Alkalihalophilus pseudofirmus: one gene and its partner. The protein of the gene in region 2 interacts with the protein of the main gene of each other region in a pairwise test. Links are inferred from orthologs where the notes say so. Each region holds a gene or a part of one and is shown on either strand. Other genes may lie near its edges. The genes, in order: asd and def.

Region 1 (8,130 bases), 220 kb from region 2 along the record:
CATATCATCATCTGGAAACATTAATCCTGCATCAACGACGATAATATCGTCGTCTACTTCTATTCCGTACATATTTTTGCCGATTTCTCCGACTCCACCTAAGGCAAAAACACGTACTTTCTCTGTCTGTTGCTTTGACACTTGGCGTTCCTCCTAAACAATAAAATAAACGATATATGCATTAAGAAAGGAATCTCATCTGCATAAAACAAGCAAATAAATTCTTTCTAATACGCTATTAATATAATGATTTCACTTAAACTAATGGTTGGAATTAACATGAGCTCTGTGCTGTGAGCCACTCTAACCCTTTAACATAATTGGTTCCGAATACAGAAAAAAGCATATATTTAATCTTGTGCTCTTAACAACCCGTACGAATCACTTGAAATCAGTATACCTTATTCATGAAATGAAACACAAGACTGAACTTCCTTTACTACCAAAATCATGTAATAAAAAAAGCCTAACCTTAAAGGTTAGACTCTTCAATCGTTGTTTTTACAACGTACTGTTCTTGCGCTGTTAGAGGAACCAAAGGAAGTCTCACGCCGCCTGTATCCAATCCGCATACTTGTAAAGCATATTTTACACAAGTTGGATTTGGCGCATGAAACATGGCTTTCATTACAGGTAAAAGTTTTCGGTGAATATCACCTGCTTTCACTACATTCCCAGCTATAAATGATTGAATCATTTGCTGCATTTGTTTACCAGCCACGTGAGAAACAACCGAGACGATCCCATCAGCGCCGATGGCTAATGCAGGAATCGTAAGTGAATCATCACCGCTGTAAACAAAAAAATCCTCAGCCGTTCCTTCGATAATAGCGGCCATTTGCTCCAAATCGCCACTCGCTTCTTTTACTGCTGTAATGTTCTCTATTTCTGATAGCCTAATTACGGTTTCAGCTTCTAAATTGACAGAGGTTCTCCCTGGCACATTATAGAGCATAACAGGCAGTTTTGTAGATGCGGCCACAGCATGAAAATGATCATACAATCCTTGCTGTGAAGGCTTATTATAGTATGGTGTTACAAGCATAACACCATCCACGCCGGCCTCAGCTGCTTCTTTTGTTAATTTAATTGTTTGAGCCGTGTTATTGCTGCCAGTTCCAGCAATAACAGCGGCTCTTTTATTTACGTGTTTCACAGCCAAATGAAACAACGAAATTTTTTCTTCTTTTGTAAGCGTAGGGGATTCGCCAGTAGTACCAGCAATCACCAACGCATCTGTCCCACGGTCAAGCAAATAATCAATCAGCTTTCGTGTTTTATCAAAATCAACATTACCTAACGAATCAAACGGAGTGACCATAGCCGTCCAAACATGGCCAAAATCCATAATGCCCAACTCCTTACAAGAGCAATACTAGCTGACCCATTACAGTTGCTTATTCCCTGCTTCTTCTAAATGGAACATGTAATGTAGTGCATTAACCGCTTTTTTCATATCTTCTTCTTTGACGAGTATCCAGATCGTTGTATGAGAGTCGGCCGATTGCAGTATTTGGATGTTTTCACGCGACAAGGCTCCAACAATTTTAGCCGTTACCCCAGGCACACCGCTCATTCCTGCACCTACCGCAGAAACTTTTGCACAATGCCTTTGAACTTCAGGCTCATATCCCATTTCTTTTAAAATTAACAGAGCACGGTCAGCTACTTCATCAGACACTGTGTAGACGACCCCTCTTGGATTAATATTAATAAAATCAACACTGATCTTCTCATTGGCCATAGCCTTAAATACTTTCTCTTGAAGATCAAACTGCCCATCTTTAGCCAGCACTTTAATTTGCGTGATGTTTGACAGATGAGCAATCCCCGTTATCGTTCTGTCTTGAACATCCTGTGCTGCCTTATCGGAAAGCATAGATGTAACAAGCGTACCTCGGCTTTGTGAATGGGTAGAACGAATATGAATAGGGATTTTAGCCTGCATGGCAATTTCTACTGCACGCGGATGAATCACTTTTGCCCCTTGATACGCCATATTACAGATTTCATTGTAAGTCATCGTATCAAGCGCTCTTGCATCTGAGACGATTCTCGGATCTGCTGTCATGACCCCTTCAACGTCTGTGAAAATATCGACCCATTCAGCTCCTACTGCAGCTCCAAGAGCAGTGGCAGACGTATCACTTCCACCACGCCCTAGTGTCGTAATTTCCCCTGTTTTAGATTGACCCTGGAATCCAGCAACAACCACTACATCCTTCGTTTCTAAAAGCTTCTTAAGGTGATCCGAACGCATTTCAAGGATTTTAGCACTTGTAAAATCATCATTTGTTCTAAAGCCAGCCTGAGCACCTGTTAAGGCCATTGCGTTAGCTCCAAGCTCATTGATCAGCTCTGTGAATACGACAGATGAAATGACTTCCCCGCATGAAACCAGAAGGTCCTGTTCCCGTTTTGATATATGGTTAGAATCAACCAGCCCAAGAAGAGTATCTGTTGCATAAGGTTCACCTTTTCGTCCCATAGCAGATACTACAACAATCACTTTGTAGCCTTCCTGAACAGATTTCATCACATGCTGCGCTGCTTTTTTTCGAACCTCCTCATCTCTAACAGAGGTTCCTCCAAATTTTTGAACGATAATCTTCATAAGCCACCTACTCTTCTACGATAACAGTTGTAATTTTACTAAGCTCTCAGCAATTTGAACTGAATTCCATGCAGCACCTTTAATAAGGTTATCTGAAACAACCCACATGTGGTAACCATTATCACGATCAAGATCGCGACGGATACGGCCGACAAATACATCTTCCCTGCCGACACAATCAGCAGCCATCGGATAGACTTGATTTGCTGGATCATCTTGAAGGGTAACACCTGGAGCTGTTTTTAATAATTCCTTTAACTCCTCTACAGTTGCGCCGCTTTTTTCTGTCTCAATGTATACAGATTCAGAATGTCCTGTTTCAATCGGAAGACGTACACAAGTAGCCGCAACCTCTAGCGATTCCATATGCATAATTTTCTTTGTTTCATTAATCATTTTCATTTCTTCAAATGTATAGCCATTCTCTTGGAATAAATCAATTTGCGGAACAGCGTTAAATGCAATTTGATAATGCTTTTTATCTCCGCCAACCGGAAGTATTTCAGGAGTGAATTCTTCTCCATTTAAAATAGATTGTGTTTGGCTCTTCATTTCTTCAATAGCTTCAAGCCCTGCCCCAGATACCGCTTGATAAGTAGACACAACTACTTTTGTTAAGCCATACTGTTTACGGATCGGCTCAAGCGCTACAACCATTTGAATGGTAGAGCAGTTAGGGTTGGCAATAATTCCGTTGTGATTACGAAGATCTTCTTCATTTACTTCAGGCACAACAAGCGGAACATCGGCATCCATTCTAAATGCACTTGTATTGTCAACAACAATAGCACCACGCTTTACGGCTTCTGGTGCGAGTGCTTTTGATACAGACCCTCCAGCACTAAATAGAGCAACGTGAACTCCTTCAAAAGATTCAGGAGTAGCCTCTTCTACGATATATGTTTCACCTTTAAAAGTGATTTCTTTACCAGCTGAACGCTTGGATGAAAGTAAAGTTAATTTCCCAATTGGAAAATTGCGCTCCTCTAATGTTTTTAGCATTTGTTGTCCGACCGCACCTGTTGCACCTACAACAGCTACATGATAGTTTGATGTTGTCATTTGTGTAGTTCCCCTTCCTGCGTTCATAAGTTTAATAGATTACGTTATCTTGACGCGATTGAACTGATTATAGCACAATAAATTCAACTTTTCGTCAATTTCCTCTATTAAACTTTAAGGGAAATCATTCATTTGTGCAACTTCGTCTAATCGCTAATCTTTGAATTTTTCTACCAGCACAGGCTGATACTGTACGCCAGCTAAGGCAGACTCCACTGTATCCACTAATGCTTCCATTCTAGCAACAAGCGAGTTAGGTTTTTTAACAGGATCGTCCTGCCCGAATGGAATAAAGTAAATATTTTTCGTTGCCATTAAACGCATGATATTTACACCGTTAAGTCCGAGGGCATCATTTGTTGATATGCCAAGAACAACAGGGTTTCCATTTCTAAGTGTTGCTTTAGCTCCCATTAATACAGGGGAATCTGTTAATGCATTAGCAAACTTACTCGTTGAATTACCTGTAATAGGTGCGACAACCATACAATCAAGCGGAGTTTTCGGACCAAATGGTTCCGCCTTTACTATTGAATTAACAATCGGTTCTGAAGTGATTTCTTTAATTTTGGTTAACCAGTCTGCACTGTCCCCAAATTTCGTATCAGTAGATTCGACTGTATATGTGACAAAAGGTGTTACTTTTGCCCCTAGGTCTACCAGCTTTTGCATTTCTGGCAGTACAGCATCATACGTACAATGAGATCCTGTTAAACCAAATCCTATATGCTTTCCTTTTAAAGACATATGAACCCTCCTCAACAATTATAAAAAGCTTCGGGATGTTTTCTTAAATAGGTGAACCTTCTTTTGTTTTTCTAATCTTCTTGCAAGAGATCTGAAAGTACATTGGCTAATATTTTCCCAGCCGTTTTAGGGGCGACAATTCCTGGGAGACCTGGTGCAAGCAGTGCTTTCATCCCTCTCTTTTCAGCATACCTAAAGTCCGTCCCCCCTGGCTTTGAGGCTAGATCAATAATAAGAGCGTGCAGCGGCATCTCTGCGAGAACCTTTGCAGTAATGATTAATTCGGGAACGGTGTTAATGCATATATCTACATCTGCTAATTCTTCTTTTAAGTGATCGGTATGAAAAGGCGTTAATCCCATTTCTGTGATTCTTGCTAGTTGATGTGACTCGTTTGCCCCAACTTTAACATTTGCACCTAGGGCATCAAATGTTCTCGCTACAGACATTCCTACTCGACCTAATCCTATAACAGCTACACACGCACTATGGATCGTAATATCCGTATGTTGTATTGCCATCATAATGGTTCCTTCTGCAGTAGGAATCGAGTTATAAATAGCTATATCATCTCTATCCATTAATTTAACAAGTCTTCGTTTCGCTTTTTTTACGTATTGATTAAGGGTGTCATTTGTGATCCCTGAAAAAATGGTGCAATGCTGAGGTGTTTGACTGAACATCTCGGGTGTTAATGTTACTTTTTCATTCGAGAAAATGGTTTCAATTTCCCCTTCATTGTTCATTCCGCTTACCGGAAGCAAGATCGCATCGACTTTATTCCACTTCACATCATCAATCGATTGCTTGGATGCCCCTATATAACCATCATCTAATTGGTCAAAACCAACTAATGAAAGCTTTGCATCCAGCGTTGATAATTTGCGAATAATCTCAAGCTGTCTTGCGTCACCCCCGATGACGACTATTACTTTACCCGTTAACATCAGCGTCCCTGCCCCTTTCCTAAAGTAGCCTTCGCCCCCACATGTCGTCAGTTTTATATACGTTGGAGGGAGTAACAGTATCTGAATTGATTCACGATAGCATATGTATAAACTTGATAATGGGTGAATAAAGGGAGTGATTTAAAAGACATGACTCAAACAAAAAAACACACTGCCTATCTGCAGTGTGTTAATCAGGAAAACCCATATCTATGATAATCATATCTTGACCAATCTTTTTAATTTGATTCCAATATACCGTCACTTCTTTTTCTTTTTTACCAAATCCAAACCATTTCATCGTCGGTACAATAAACGCTTCAATTTCTCCCGTTTCCTCATTAATCAGTAGGTCTGTCTGACCTAGGATTCCCATGCGTTCTCCTTTTTGGTAATCAATGATTTCTTTGTTGCTGATCTCACTTAGCCGCATGCTCTTCCTCCGTTCTCTAAGGGTTTATGATAGTATATGAGAACGGCAATTAAAATAGACCAGCTATATAGCTGGTCTATCTCGCTTAGGCTCTTAACGATTTAGGAACTTCTCCGGTTGAACTAATAAGTGAAATAGCAGGTTCAGTGGAAAGCAGTGATTGAGCAAGACGATTAACATTTTCTAATGTAACATTATTGATCTCAGCTAAAATATCGTCTAACGTGCGATGGCGCTTTAACATCAACTCATTTTTACCGTTTCTGCTCATTCTTGAATTGGTACTTTCTAAACTTAGCATTAAGCTTCCTTTTAATTGTTCTTTCCCATTTTGAAGTTCTTTTTCATTCATTCCTGCTTCACACAGTCGGCTTGTTGTCTGATTAAGGGCAACTACCAGCTCATCTAATTGCTCTAATGCCGTACCTGCATAGACGGTCAACATACCGCTGTCTTGATAGGAGGAATGGTAAGAAAATACGGAATAACATAATCCACGCTTTTCTCTAATTTCTTGGAACAGGCGGCTGCTCATGCTGCCTCCTAGTAAGTTATTTAGCAGAATTAAGGAATAGACATCTTTATTGCCAATTTCTAAACCAGGATAAGCAAGACATAAATGTGCTTGTTCCGTTTCCTTTTTACGTGTAATCAACTCCGATTGAAAGCGTGGTGCACTGGCTTCATATTGATAAGTTGTTGGTTTAACCTCTTTGAAAATATCTTTGATCGATTGAATGACCTCATCCGTTATATTTCCTGCAATAGAAATGACCACATGGTCTCCAGTATAGTAACGGTCCATGTAAGAACGTAGCGCCTCTTCATCGAATGTTTTAAGAGTCTCTTGTGTTCCTAAAATAGGATAGCCTAATGAATGTTCACCATAAGCCGCCTTACTTAAGAGATCATGTACAATATCATCAGGAGTATCATCCACCATTTTTATTTCTTCAAGCACGACATTTCTTTCTTTTTGAAGCTCTTTCGCCTCAAATTCAGAGTTGAAGAACATGTCCGATAATACATCTACAGCAATCGGTGCATGCTCATCCAGCACTTTTGCATAATAGCACGTATATTCTTTTGAGGTAAATGCATTCACTTGACCGCCGATTTTATCAAATGCCTCGGCAATATCTGCAGCACTTCGCTTTTTTGTGCCTTTAAAGAACATATGCTCTAAAAAGTGGGAAATACCATTTTCATGCACTTCTTCATAACGAGAACCTGTTCCTATCCATACTCCAATAGAAACAGACCTTACCGTCGGAATTGCCTCTGCCATAATTCGTACACCATTATCTAATTCAATCTTTTGTATCAATCTATATCCCCCTAAAATTAGTCATCCAGGGTTACACCATTATGAATTCTTGTCTCACTCATTAATTCTGAAACCGTACCAAGTTCAAGCCCTTTTGCTTGAATCCCTTCAATCATCTCCTTGAGCCCGGCCGCTGTAGGCTCGGTTGGATGCATCAAAACCATCGCTCCAGGATGTACTTTATTTAAAACACGATTGACCATTTCATCAGGATGTGGTTTTTTCCAGTCTACAGTATCAACCGACCATAGGATGGTCATCATTCCATGAGCACGAGCTTGATCTACCACTCTTTGAGAATAACTTCCGCTAGGCGGGGCAAACCACTTAGGTGTAACATCTAACGTAGCAAGTATGACGTCATTTGTTTTTTGTAATTCTTCATTTACTCTTTCAGTAGTTAGTGATTTCATATCAGGATGCGAGTATGCATGATTTCCTATTTCATGACCTTGTTCTAGTATCATTGTAGCCATTTTCGGATTGTTTTTAACCCAAGATCCATCTAAAAAAAAGGTCGACTTCACACCGTAATCCTTCATCACCTTTAACATTTCAGGAATATACTCATTTCCCCATGCCACATTCACTAAAAAACTGACCATGGGCTTTTTTTCATTCCCTTTATAAATAGGTGTCGGAGGCAGGTCCTCTAAATGAACCGACGGTGCTGTTTCCTTAAATACAAGCCTATCCTCATTAAATGTTCCCAGCTTCTTCATCTTATCATAGGAGGCATCAACGTCAACCTTTAACCCGTTGTAGCCAGGGAGAGCCTTCCAGACCGGATCCACCCTTGCATCTATCGCATCTTCTTCAAATTGTTCTTTATTCAGTTCAATTTCTTCATAAAGAGGATCTTGCTGCTTCATAACCATTGTTGTATCTTGCTTCAATTCATTTATGTATTGCAAAGAGAACGGATTTTGCACCGCTCCAAAAGAAATAACCATTAAACAGCAGCCTAGAAATAACACAGATACAAACTTTTTCATTCTAA
Region 2 (7,963 bases):
TGAACTTCTAAAAGAATATCATCTTCTTTAATTTCATCGCCTGGTTTTACAAACCATTTTACAATTTCACCTTCGTGAATTCCTTCACCAATATCAGGCAGTTTAAATTCATATGCCACTTTGAAGTGCCTCCTTTATTTAACCATTTACATGAAATATTAAAATGAGTGAAAAGGAAAGACGTTCATCTTTCCTTCTCAATGCTTGTCTATGTTTAATAATTAGAAGTTAACAACTTTCTTAGCTGCTTCAATTATTTCTTGATAATCAGGTAACCACTCATCTTCTACTGCAGCAAACGGATAAACCGTATCAGGTGCAGCAACGCGAAGAACTGGAGCTTCAAGACTAAGAATTGCACGCTCAGTGATTTCAGCTACCACGTTTGCTGCGATTCCAGCTGCCTTTTGAGCTTCTTGCACTACGATTGCACGGTTTGTTTTCTCAACAGATGCAATAATTGTATCAATATCTAGCGGGCTGATCGTCATTAAATCGATAACTTCAGCATCGATTCCTTCTTTTTCAAGCTCTTCTGCTGCTTTTAGAGAAGAGTGAACCATCGCGCCGTATGTGATAATAGAAACATCTTTACCTTCACGCTTCACATCAGCTTTACCTAATTCAATTGTGTACTCCTCTTCAGGAACTTCTCCACGGAATGAACGATAAAGTTTCATGTGCTCTAAGTAAACAACTGGATCGTTATCACGGATCGCAGAAATTAATAATCCTTTTGCATCGTATGGAGTTGAAGGAATAACCACTTTTAAACCAGGAGTTTGAGCCATAAGTCCTTCTAAGCTGTCTGCGTGCATTTCAGGCGTTTTTACTCCACCGCCAAATGGTGAACGTACAGTAATTGGTGCATGCTGCTTACCTGCTGTACGGTAACGAAGTCTGTTCATTTGACCTGCGATTGAATCGAATACTTCAAACACGAAACCAAAGAATTGTACTTCCATTACCGGACGGAAACCAGTAAGACCAAGACCAATAGCCAAACCACCAATACCAGACTCAGCAAGAGGTGTATCGAATACGCGCTCTTCACCGAATTCTTTTTGTAAGCCTTCAGTCGCACGGAAAACCCCACCGTTTTGACCAACGTCTTCTCCAAACACAAGAACATCTTCGTTATTCTTAAGCTCATTACGCATAGCATCCGTAATCGCTTGGATCATTGTCATTTGTGCCATCGCTTACTTCGACTCCTTTGCTGTGTACTCTTCCATTTGTTCACGAAGGTTAGCTGGAAGCTCTTCAAACATAAAACCAATTAAGTCAGTGACTTTTTGTTTTGGAGTGCTGTCCGCTTTCTTCATTGCATCTTTAATATCTTCTTTTGCTTTATCTACAACTTCATTCTCTTGCTCTTCTGTCCATAACCCTTTACCTTCTAGGAATTTACGGAAACGTACTAATGGATCCTTTTTTGTCCACTCATCATCAAGATCTGAAGAACGGTAACGAGTAGGATCGTCACCAGCCATTGTATGTGGACCATAACGATATGTCATTGTTTCAATAAGTGTTGGACCATCACCAGCTAATGCACGCTCACGAGCTTGTTTTGTTGCAGCATAAACAGCAAGTACATCCATACCATCAACTTGAATTCCTTCAATACCAGCAGCTACTGCTTTTTGAGCAATCGTCTTAGCAGCAGATTGCTTTTCAACTGGTACAGAAATTGCAAAACGGTTATTTTGAACGATAAATACAGCAGGAGCGTTATATGCACCAGCAAAGTTCATTCCTTCGTAGAAGTCACCTTGAGATGCACCGCCGTCACCTGTGTAAGTGATCGCAATGTTATTTTTCTTTTTACGTTTAAGGCCTAATGCCACACCAGCTGTTTGAATGATTTGAGCACCGATGATAATTTGAGGCACCATAATATTCAAGCCATCAGGAATCTCACCGCCGCCATAGTGTCCGCGTGACCATAAGAATGCTTGGTGTAATGGAAGACCGTGGAATACAATTTGCGGAATATCACGGTAACCTGGAAGGATCCAATCCTCTTTATCAAGCGCAAATTGAGAACCAAGCATTGAAGCTTCTTGACCAGCAACTGGTGCATAGAAACCTAAACGCCCTTGACGGTTTAATGAGATTGCACGTTGGTCCCAAATACGTGTATAAACCATACGCTTCATAATCTCTTGCAGCTCTTCATCACTTAGTTCAGGCATTGCAGCTTCGTTAACAATTTCGCCTTCTTCGTTTAAAATCTGAAACGTTTCAAATTGATTTTCAACTTGCTCTAACGTTTTTGTACTCATCTACCTTCACCTCTACCTTTCTTTTAGCAAATTCACACAATCGTGAATATAGTCTTCATCTGAAACAGTCTTGTTGATTATCTCTTCGGCAAAACTCTTCATTAGGATACCCATTCATAGAAGTTAAATAACCTTCTTTTGTATGAATAAAACGTTTTTCTAGAAAGTTTTTCGGGTATATATGTAGTTTTTGTCGAATTATGTAACTTTTCACGATTGCTTAATCAATATAGATAAGCTAACACGTCTCCTGTATTAGTCTAATCTAAATCAAATTAATACAATTATTCTTTCGGAATTAAGTCTACAACACTAAATCTAAATCCGTCAATCCTTTTGTTTATCGTTTTCTTTGCATATTTTTTCACAAACATTTCGTTCTACTAAAAAAACTGTGTTATAGGTCAATCGTCAAAAGAATAATACAGATACCCCTTTCCACCTTATAATCATTCTTGTTAAAGGCGTTTCATCGCCCTTGCTTTTGAAACAAGAAAAAAAGCGAACTAAAAGTTCACTCTTCATACTGAACTTCTAACTCCGCTTTTTCATAGAAATCTCGTTTTAATTGATTGTACTTTTGTGTATGTTCATTAAAGCTTTCTTTGTATTGTTCTACCACTTCATATTGCTCATTTACTGTGTTTATCTGCGCTTGAAGCTCATCTATTGATAACTCTTCATCCTTTAACAGCTCAAACAACGTACGATCCTCACCCATTGCTTCTATGTAATTTGTATATAAACCATGATACGCATCAAATCGATTATTCATTTCTTCTTCTAAACGAGTAACAAGCTCGACTAATTCTTCTTGATCCAACTCAGTTGCTGCTTCATTGATCCGGTCAAATTCCTCTTTGCTTTGTTCAATACTTTCTTTTTCCTCTTCTATGAGCTCTTCTCTTTGTTCAATAGATGTTATTGCTTCATCTGCAAGCTGCTCAATCTCAACTAAATCATCTGTCCCCATCGTAATCATTTGTTCATACAGCTCATATTCTTTTTCTTCCGCTTCTTGAAGTGCTTGTTGATTTGATACAAATGGTTCTTCTAGTTCGACTGCACTCTCTAAATGTTCATAAATCGTTTCAGTCGCACTGCTGCCACACCCAGCAAGCAGCCCAACCGCTATTGCTAACGAAACAAATCCGTATCTTTTCCTAAACATAAATCCGGTTTCCCCCTAACCTATTAACTGTCTTTAGCTACCTAAAACAGTATATGAACCGACAATAAATAACAAGTGTTAACCATTGTGGAAATAACATCTAATTAAACTCTATGTCCAAAAAATATAGTTATGTGCCTGTATTTTAGTTTTTTTAATCTTTTTTTGAAAAATGGGCATTCATCCAACCACCCACCTAGGTTCTGCATAGAGTAGATAGTGAGTCGCACCTGATGCGATGGCTTTCAACAAAAAGGAGGAATTCAAATGTACGGATACAATTATGGCGGTCAAGGTTGTTACGATCCATGTGGATACGGTTATGGTGCACCAGTAGCAGGTTATGCAGGTGGCGGATGCGGTAAAGGCTTCGCGTTAATCGTAGTATTATTCATCCTATTGATTATCGTGGGTGCGTCTCGCTTTGGTCACGGCGGACACTGCTGCTAATTAGTACAACGAGAGTGAGCCTTGTGCTTGCTCTTTTTTCTTTCAAAATAACTTGCTATTTCAGTTTATTCTTCTTAAAGTAAGAATAGAAATAAAAGGAGTGATACATACATGCTTACGATGAAGGATGTAGTCCGTGAGGGACATCCCGTATTAAGAGAAGTTGCTAAAGAAGTTCCTCTTCCTGCTTCAAAGGAAGATAAAGAAACATTGCAGCGCATGCTTGACTTTGTCATCAATAGTCAAGACCCGGAGCTTTCAGAGAAATATCAATTACGTCCAGGTGTCGGGATCGCTGCCCCTCAAATCGGCATCGCAAAAAGAATGTTTGCTGTTCATGTTGCTGATGACAATGACAATTTATACAGTATGGGGTTATTTAATCCGAAGATTATAAGCCATTCTGTTGAAGAAACGCATCTAGAAAGCGGCGAAGGGTGCTTATCAGTTGACCGTGACATACCTGGGATTGTTCCAAGATATGCCAGGATCACTGTTAAAGGAACCAATCTTGACGGAGAGGAAGTTACCTTACGTCTTCGCGGGCTTGTTTCCATTGTTTTTCAACATGAAATGGACCATTTAAACGGAATTATGTTTTATGATCGAATAGAAGGTTTTAAAGACCCATTTAAAAAAGAATTACCATAAAAGGATGCTCAACCCGGGCTTCCTTTTTTTCTTTTTCTTCTTTAATCCAATGGCAGGATTACCTCTCCCATATTTTACCTCGAAAAACAATAATTCGACGACACATACTAAAGGTATAAAAATATATCGATTGGCGCTTCGTTCGTCAAACAAGAACTAAAGGAGGACCTATTATGTTAAAGCGTATTCGTAAAAAACTGCTTAAAGGCTGTCGTCATCTTTTACCAAAAAATCGTTTGTTGGAAGTATAACTCTTTTTTATTCTGACGAGAATGACATGAATGACTGGTTAAGGATTAGACAAGCCATTTATGTCTATTTTCCATAGATGAAAATATCGTTTAGAATTCAACGTTTGGTTCTTTGCATTTACTTGGCTGATGCTACTTTAAAAGAAAAACATGAAAAAGAGCGGCATTTGCTTTATAATGAAAATATAACCAACGTTAAGGAGAGGTTTTATTTATGATTTTTAAAGTATATTTCCAAAAGAACTTTCACCAAGTTCCAGTGCGTGAATTAACAGAAACTATTTATGTCGAAGGTGAATCAGAATCCGATGTACGTAAAAAACTCGTACCTCGTGAATATAATATTGAATTCGTTACACCTGTCTCTGGGGCATATCTTGAGTATGAAAAACAACATGAAGACTTTAAAGTGGAGTCTATCTAACAAATGAAACAAATGAAAAACAATCAAACAGCTGTATTTGCATTAGGCGGATTAGGTGAGATCGGTAAGAATACCTATGCTGTGCAGTTTCAGGATGAAATTATTCTTATTGATGCCGGAATAAAGTTTCCAGAGGACGAGCTTCTTGGTATTGATTACGTAATTCCTGATTATTCTTTCTTAGTAAAAAATGAAGATAAAATTAAAGGCCTTTTTATTACTCACGGACACGAAGACCATATCGGTGGAATCCCTTATTTATTAAGAGCTGTTAATATCCCAATTTATGGCGGTAAGCTTGCTCTTGGTTTATTAAAAGGTAAACTTGAAGAACATGGGTTATTACGTAAAGCTAAACTTCATGAAATCCATGAAGATCAAGTGGTTAAGTTCACCAAAACTTCTGTTACATTTTTTAGAACAACGCATAGTATCCCAGACTCATACGGAATTGTCGTGAAGACACCTCCAGGAAATGTTGTTCACACAGGGGATTTCAAATTCGACTTTACACCTGTAGGAGAACCAGCCAACTTAACTAAGATGGCAAAGATCGGTGAAGAAGGTGTTCTTTGTTTATTATCTGATAGTACAAACAGTGAAATTCCTGAATTTACAATGTCGGAGCGTAAAGTTGGCGAAAGTATCGATTCCATCTTCAGAAAAGTCGATGGCCGCGTAATCTTTGCTACATTCGCTTCAAACATTCATCGATTGCAGCAAGTGGTTGAAGCTTCAGTGGAGCACGGTAGAAAAGTAGCGGTGTTTGGACGCAGCATGGAAAATGCTTTGACAATCGGCCAAGAGCTTGGTTACATTAAAGCTCCTAAAAATACCTTCATTGAACCTTCGCAGTTAAACAAACTGCCAGACAATCAAGTTACGATTTTATGTACAGGTTCACAAGGAGAACCAATGGCAGCTCTTTCAAGAATTGCTTTTGGGACGCACCGTCAAATTCAAATTATTCCTGGAGATACAGTTGTGTTTTCTTCTTCCCCTATCCCAGGTAATACATTGAGCGTGAGTAAGACAATTAATCAACTTTACCGTGCTGGCGCAAACGTGATTCACGGAGCATTAAGTGATATTCACACGTCAGGTCATGGCGGGCAAGAAGAGCAAAAATTAATGCTTCGCTTAATGAAGCCGCAATATTTCATGCCGATCCACGGAGAATACCGCATGTTAAAAATGCATGTGAAACTAGCAACGGATTGCGGTGTGGAAGAAAAGAACTGCTTTATTATGGATAATGGTGATGTATTAGCTATTCACCCTAATGAGGCTGGTATTGTAGGGAAAATCCCATCTAGCTCAGTCTATGTAGATGGAAACGGTATTGGTGATATTGGCAACATTGTATTGCGTGATCGTCGAATTCTTTCTGAGGAAGGACTTGTCGTTGTAGTAGTAAGTCTGGATATGAAAGAATTCAAGGTGACGGCGGGGCCAGACATTATTTCACGCGGATTTGTGTACATGCGTGAATCCAGTGACTTAATACATGAAGCTCAAAAGCTGCTAAGCAAGCACCTTGATGAGGTCATGGCAAGAAAAACATCGCAATGGTCCGAAATTAAAAATGAAATGACAGATCTTTTAGGACCGTTTTTATATGAGAGAACAAAACGTAAACCAATGATCTTACCAATTATTATGGAAGTGTAAGAAAGTACGAGCGGATATCAAATGATATCCGCTTTTATTTGGTATCATCAAACATCTGTTCAAACCTCTTAATATCTTCATCTGCTCCAAGCACAATAAGAAGGTCATCTTGCTGTATCAATTGGTCTGCTTTAGGTGAAACAATCATTTCTGCTCCACGCTTTATAGCCATTACATTACAGCCGAACGAAGCCCGCACATTTAACTCGACAAGTGTTTTTGCATGCATTTTACTTCCAGCAAACATCTCTATAATACTATACTTATCAGAGACTTCTAGATAATCAAGTACGTTTTTAGACATCAAATGATGAGCGATTCTAGCACCCATATCTCTTTCCGGGTGGACAATCCTCTCTGCTCCTATTTTTACGAGCACTTTTTCATGATAATCATTTTGTGCTTTAACTGTGATATGCTCTACCCCTAATTCATCGAGAATCAGTGTTGTTAAAATACTAGCTTGAATATTATCACCAATCGCAACAATGACATGTTCAAAATTACGTATTCCGAGATGCCTTAATGCTTGTTCATCAGTCGAATCAGCCACTACCGCATGGGTCACTACATCACGATATTGATTGACTTTTGCTTCACACTGATCAATCGCTAACACTTCTACTCCTTGTTCAATAAGAGCACAACAAACGCTCCCTCCAAAACGCCCCAAACCAATGACAGCAAATTGCCTCTTCATACATCACCTCCAATAGGACCTATCTCATCATATTTTCCAGGCAAAATAAAAAGACCTCTTTGAAGAGAGGTCTTTAGCATGACTATTCTTTTGTCTCTAACACACGATTATTTGTGGAATAAGCGAAAAAAAGTCTAACATGAAAGCTAAATCATCATTATGGTTTAAATCTTATAATGAAAGTGTTTTCTGACCAGGCTTCCAATTTGCTGGACAGAGTTCCCCTGTTTGCAGTGCTTGCAGGACACGTAGGGTTTCATCTACATCTCGACCGACATTGTTATGATTTACAACTGAATACATTAACTCTCCCTCTGGACTTATGATGAATAGACCCCGAAGAGCAATCCCTTCTTC

What was found.
Region 1: the proteins of def (region 2) and asd interact in binary tests that used the Escherichia coli proteins (3 or more experiments, as listed by UniProt). The link is inferred for Alkalihalophilus pseudofirmus from one-to-one orthologs.

The regions. Positions count from the first base shown.
Region 1 is NZ_CP117835.1:2,535,349-2,543,478, forward strand. Bases 1,654-4,567 are described here. They hold asd (aspartate-semialdehyde dehydrogenase), read right to left. Parts: upstream 3,677-4,567; coding sequence 2,630-3,676; downstream 1,654-2,629. Other genes in these bases: dapG (aspartate kinase), read right to left, coding at 1,654-2,614; dpaB (dipicolinate synthase subunit B), read right to left, coding at 3,830-4,423; dpaA (dipicolinic acid synthetase subunit A), read right to left, coding at 4,495-4,567. In the rest of the region: PQ478_RS13585 (ribonuclease J), read right to left, coding at 1-141; dapA (4-hydroxy-tetrahydrodipicolinate synthase), read right to left, coding at 473-1,348; more of dapG, read right to left, coding at 1,388-1,653; more of dpaA, read right to left, coding at 4,568-5,370; PQ478_RS13615 (YlmC/YmxH family sporulation protein), read right to left, coding at 5,561-5,803; PQ478_RS13620 (M16 family metallopeptidase), read right to left, coding at 5,889-7,130; PQ478_RS13625 (polysaccharide deacetylase family protein), read right to left, coding at 7,148-8,125.
Region 2 is NZ_CP117835.1:2,758,322-2,766,284, forward strand. Bases 3,044-5,790 are described here. They hold def (peptide deformylase), read left to right. Parts: upstream 3,044-4,020; coding sequence 4,021-4,560; downstream 4,561-5,790. Other genes in these bases: PQ478_RS14735 (YkyA family protein), read right to left, coding at 3,044-3,459; PQ478_RS14740 (YjcZ family sporulation protein), read left to right, coding at 3,727-3,909; PQ478_RS14750 (DNA-dependent RNA polymerase subunit epsilon), read left to right, coding at 5,026-5,235; rnjA (ribonuclease J1), read left to right, coding at 5,239-5,790. Also shown: PQ478_RS14720 (dihydrolipoamide acetyltransferase family protein), read right to left, coding at 1-119; PQ478_RS14725 (alpha-ketoacid dehydrogenase subunit beta), read right to left, coding at 222-1,199; pdhA (pyruvate dehydrogenase (acetyl-transferring) E1 component subunit alpha), read right to left, coding at 1,203-2,288; more of PQ478_RS14735, read right to left, coding at 2,803-3,043; more of rnjA, read left to right, coding at 5,791-6,906; PQ478_RS14760 (potassium channel family protein), read right to left, coding at 6,941-7,606; PQ478_RS14765 (peroxiredoxin), read right to left, coding at 7,778-7,963. UniProt on the Escherichia coli protein: Removes the formyl group from the N-terminal Met of newly synthesized proteins. Requires at least a dipeptide for an efficient rate of reaction. N-terminal L-methionine is a prerequisite for activity but the enzyme has broad specificity at other positions.